Regions from separate parts of the Embleya sp. NPDC050154 genome, predicted to be linked through region 1. Evidence: riboswitches for the same ligand, from Rfam matches in the RefSeq annotation. Region 1 holds a riboswitch; the other holds the start of a gene.
The links. Region 1 has a riboswitch for S-adenosylmethionine ahead of thrC (threonine synthase). Riboswitches for the same ligand answer to the same signal wherever they lie in the genome.
Positions count from the first base shown of each region.

Region 1 (2,195 bases):
GACCAGTTGCACCGAGGTGTCGGTGAGCAGCGGGCCGAGGATTCCGGTGACGAAGTCGGCCGAGAAGTCCTTGAGGTCGGCGTCCACGAACGCGACGATGTCGCCGTCGGTGACCAGGAGCGAGCGCCACAACACCTCGCCTTTGCCGCGCACGGCCGGGATCGCGGGCAGGATGTCGTCGCGGTGCACGACCCGCGCGCCCGCGTCCGCCGCGATCCGGGAGGTGTCGTCGACCGATCCGGAGTCGACCACGACCAGTTCGTCCACCAGCGGCGCGCGCTCGATCAGCTCGGTGCGGACCACCTTGACGATGTCCCCGACGGTCGCCGCCTCGTTCAACGCCGGCAGGACGACGCTGACCCGAGTGTCTCGTTTGGCGTCAAGAAGCTTGTCGACGGGCCAGTCCGCGGCGACGGAGGACCGTCGTCGAAGCCAGGCGCTCACCTCGGGCTGCACGTTCGAAATCCCCTGTCGTCGCCGGTGTTCCGGCCTCGGTCACGGCCACCCTCCATCGTCTCGCGAGGTGGACCGGATGATCGACGCGGCACCGGTTCGGTTACAGTCGTCGTCACCGGTAACGACGATCGCACGTCGTGCCGGACAAACGCGGACCGGCCACCTCGCGAAGGGTGTGTCCACCGCCATAGCAGCTCATCCAGAGGGGCAGAGGGAACGGCCCGTTGAAGCCCCGGCAACCATCCGATCGTCATTCCTCGTGACGCGCTTTCGGCGCGAGCGAGCACCGGCGGATCGGACAGGTGCCAAGTCCGGCCCGTGGAACCCCACGGGTAAAGATGAGGACAGAAAGGCCCTCGCCATGGCGACACCCACCGCCACCCGTTCCACCAGCGCCACCTCCACCTCCTTCGGTCCGGCCGTCGCGCTGTCGTGTCGCGAGTGCGGCGAACGCACCGAACTGGGTCCCAAGTACGCCTGCGAGTCCTGTTTTGGCCCGCTCGAGGTGGCCTACGACTTCGGCACCGTCACACGTGAGCAGATCGAGGCCGGCCCGCAGAACATCTGGCGCTACGCGCCGCTCCTGCCGGTGTCCGCGGACGTCGCGTCCCGGCCCAATCTGAACCCCGGTTTCACCAAGCTGGTCCGCGCCGAGAACCTGGGCCGCGAGCTGGGCATCGCGAAGCTGCACGTCAAGGACGACTCGGGCAACCCGACGCACTCCTTCAAGGACCGCGTGGTCGCGATCGCCGTCGAGGCCGCGCGCACGTTCGGCTTCACCACCCTCTCCTGCTCCTCCACCGGCAACCTGGCCGGCGCGGTGGGTGCCGCCGCCGCCCGGGCGGGCCTGCGGAGCTGCGTGTTCATCCCCTCCGACCTGGAGGCCGGCAAGGTCGTCACGGCGGCCGTGTACGGCGGCGAGCTGGTCGCCATCGAGGGCACCTACGACGAGGTCAACCGGTTCTGCTCGGAGCTGATCGGCGACCCGGCCGGTGAGGACTGGGGCTTCGTCAACGTCAACCTGCGGCCGTACTACGGCGAGGGTTCCAAGACGCTCGCGTACGAGATCGCCGAGCAGCTCGGCTGGCGGCTGCCCGAGCAGATCGTCATCCCGATCGCGTCGGGTTCGCAGCTCACCAAGATCGACAAGGGCTTCCGCGAGCTGATCGCGCTGGGGCTGGTCGAGGACGCGCCGTACAAGATCTTCGGCGCGCAGGCCACCGGGTGCTCCCCGGTGGCCGCCGCGTGGAAGGCCGGCCACGACGTGATCCGCCCGGTGCGGCCGGACACGATCGCCAAGTCGCTCGCGATCGGCAACCCGGCCGACGGCCCGTACGTGCTGGACGTGTGCAAGCGCACCGGCGGCGCGGTGGAGGACGTCACCGACGCCGAGGTGGTCGAGGCGATGAAGCTGCTGGCCCGCACCGAGGGCATCTTCGGCGAGACCGCCGGTGGCGTGACCGTCGGCTGCCTGCGCAAGCTGCTCGCGTCCGGCGCGCTGGACCCGGACGCCGAGACGGTCGTGCTCAACACGGGCGACGGCCTCAAGACGTTGGACGCGGTCACGCCGACCACCGGCGCCACCGCGACCATTCGACCCACTCTGGAATCCTTCCGAAAGGCCGGCCTGGCATGAGCGTCTCCGTTCGCATCCCGACGATCCTGCGCACCTACACGGGTGGGGCGGCCGAGGTGTCCGTCGAGGGAAGCACCCTCGCCGAGGTCCTGGACGCCCTGGA
Region 1 covers NZ_JBITJP010000054.1:6,054-8,248, forward strand. Annotated here, with positions in the region: gene ACIBSV_RS49890 (glucosyl-3-phosphoglycerate synthase) at 1-456, opposite strand, end outside; SAM riboswitch class I at 649-801, shown strand; gene thrC (threonine synthase) at 818-2,092, shown strand; gene ACIBSV_RS49900 (ubiquitin-like small modifier protein 1) at 2,089-2,195, shown strand, end outside.

Region 2 (2,195 bases), on a different contig from region 1:
CGACGCGACCGCGTGGGCGATGGACCACATCATGACCGGCGAGGCGACGCCGGTGCAGGTGGCCGGGTTCGTGATCGCGCTGCGGGCCAAGGGCGAGACCGTGGACGAGGTCTCGGGTCTGGTGCGGGCGATGTACGCGCACGCGTCGACGATCGAGGTGCCCGGCCGTACGGTCGACATCGTCGGCACCGGTGGCGACCTCGCGCGGACGGTGAACATCTCGACGATGTCCGCGATCGTGGTCGCGGGCACGGGCGAGACCGTGGTCAAGCACGGCAATCGGGCGGCGTCCTCGTCCAGCGGTGCCGCCGACGTGCTCGAGGCGCTCGGTGTGGTGCTGGACCTGACCCCGGAGCAGGTGGCCCGGACGGCCGAGGAGGCGGGCATCACGCTGTGCTTCGCCCAGCGCTTCCACCCGTCGCTGCGGCACGCCGCGCAGGCGCGGCGCGAGCTGGGGGTGCCGACCACGTTCAACTTCCTGGGGCCGTTGACCAATCCGGCTCGTGTGCGGTTCCACGCGGTCGGGGTCGCGGATCTGCGGATGGCGCCGATCGTGGCCGGTGTGCTGGCCGATCGGGGTGCGACCGCGCTGGTGTTCCGGGGTGACGACGGGCTGGACGAGTTGACCGTCACGACCACGTCGCAGGTGTGGATCGTGCGGGACGGCGACGTGCGCGAGGACCGGGTGGACCCGCGGGACCTGGGCATCCCGCTGAACGGGATCGAGTCGTTGCGCGGCGGCGACGCGGCGTTCAACGCCGAGGTGGCCCGGAAGTTGTTCGCGGGCGAGCAGGGCGCGGTGCGCGACGCGGTGTTGTTGAACTCGGCGGCGGCGCTGGCCGCGTTGGGCCCGGGAGAGGGATCGTTGACCCAGCAGTTGGCGGCCGGGATCGATCGGGCCGCCGAGGCGATCGACTCGGGCGCGGCGCAGGCCGCGCTGGATCGTTGGGTGGCCACGACCCGGTCGTTCGCGCGGGGATAGCGGGTCCGGGCGGGAGACCGTACGCCGGGCGTGGTCGTGGCCGACCCGCCCGGCGTCGTGCCGTCCAGGATGTGGGAATGGTGGGGCTGTCGTTGCGCGGGGCGCTCCGTCTGGTAATAATTCTGCGCAGGTCACGAGTGACAGTGGAAAGCCCCGGCTTGCTGTCCGGCAACCCTCGCTCCGCGGTGGGGTGCCCCGGGTGATGACACGGCCGGGCGTCGTAAGGCGCCCCGGCAAGCGCGGACCCCTTGCATGACGGCAGGCAATTGCTCCATGTGACCCGGGGGTCCTGTACCTGGGGAGCATGTGATGGCGTGAAATCTCTTTCTCGAAACGGGCTAATCGCCCTGATCCGTACGCGCTGAGTCGTCGCGCGTCGCTTTTCCGAGACCACATTTCACCAGCGGATCACCCGGTGCGTTTCAATGTCGATTCAGCGACATTCGCCTCGGTGTTCCGTGCCTGCCGAGGAGTTTCGCCATGACCGTCGACACCGCTTCCGCCTCCTCCGCCGCCTTCGACTGTGACCTCGCGATCGCCGCGCCGCTGCCCGTGGTCGGGCGGGACGTGCTCGTTCCGCTGGTGACCGGTGGCGAGGTCGAGTACGCCGCGCTCGACTACGGGGCGAGTGCGCCGTGTCTTCAGCGGGTGTGGGACGACGTGTCCACATACCTGCCCTACTACGGCAGCGTGCACCGCGGTGCCGGCTACCTGTCCCAGTTGTCCACCGACCTGTACGAGCAGAGCCGGGCCACGGTCGCGAGCTTCCTGGGGCTGCGGGCCGACGACACACTGCTGTTCACCCGCGGGACCACCGACTCGCTCAACCTGCTCGCGTCGGTACTGCCGCGCGGCACGCGGGTGTTCGTCTTCGAGACCGAGCACCACGCCGCGCTGCTGCCGTGGCGCCGGCACGCCGGGGTGACCCAGTTGGCCGCGCCGTCCTCGCCGGCGCAGGCCGTCGCGACGCTGGAGGCGGCGCTCGCCGGGTCCGGCGACGGGCCCCGACTGGTGTGCGTGACCGGTGCCTCGAACGTGACCGGTGAGCTCTTCCCGGTCGCCGAACTGGCCGAGGTCGCGCACCGGCACGGCGCGCGGATCGTGCTGGACGCCGCGCAACTGGCGCCGCACCACCCGGTGTCGGTGGCCGACCTGGACGTGGACTGGATCGCGCTGTCGGCGCACAAGCTGTACGCGCCGTTCGGCTCCGGCG
Region 2 covers NZ_JBITJP010000005.1:286,152-288,346, forward strand. Annotated here, with positions in the region: gene trpD (anthranilate phosphoribosyltransferase) at 1-982, shown strand, start outside; SAM riboswitch class IV at 1,112-1,228, shown strand; gene ACIBSV_RS13265 (aminotransferase class V-fold PLP-dependent enzyme) at 1,463-2,195, shown strand, end outside.
Region 2: linked by a shared signal. The riboswitch ahead of ACIBSV_RS13265 (aminotransferase class V-fold PLP-dependent enzyme) and the one ahead of thrC (threonine synthase) in region 1 are both predicted to bind S-adenosylmethionine.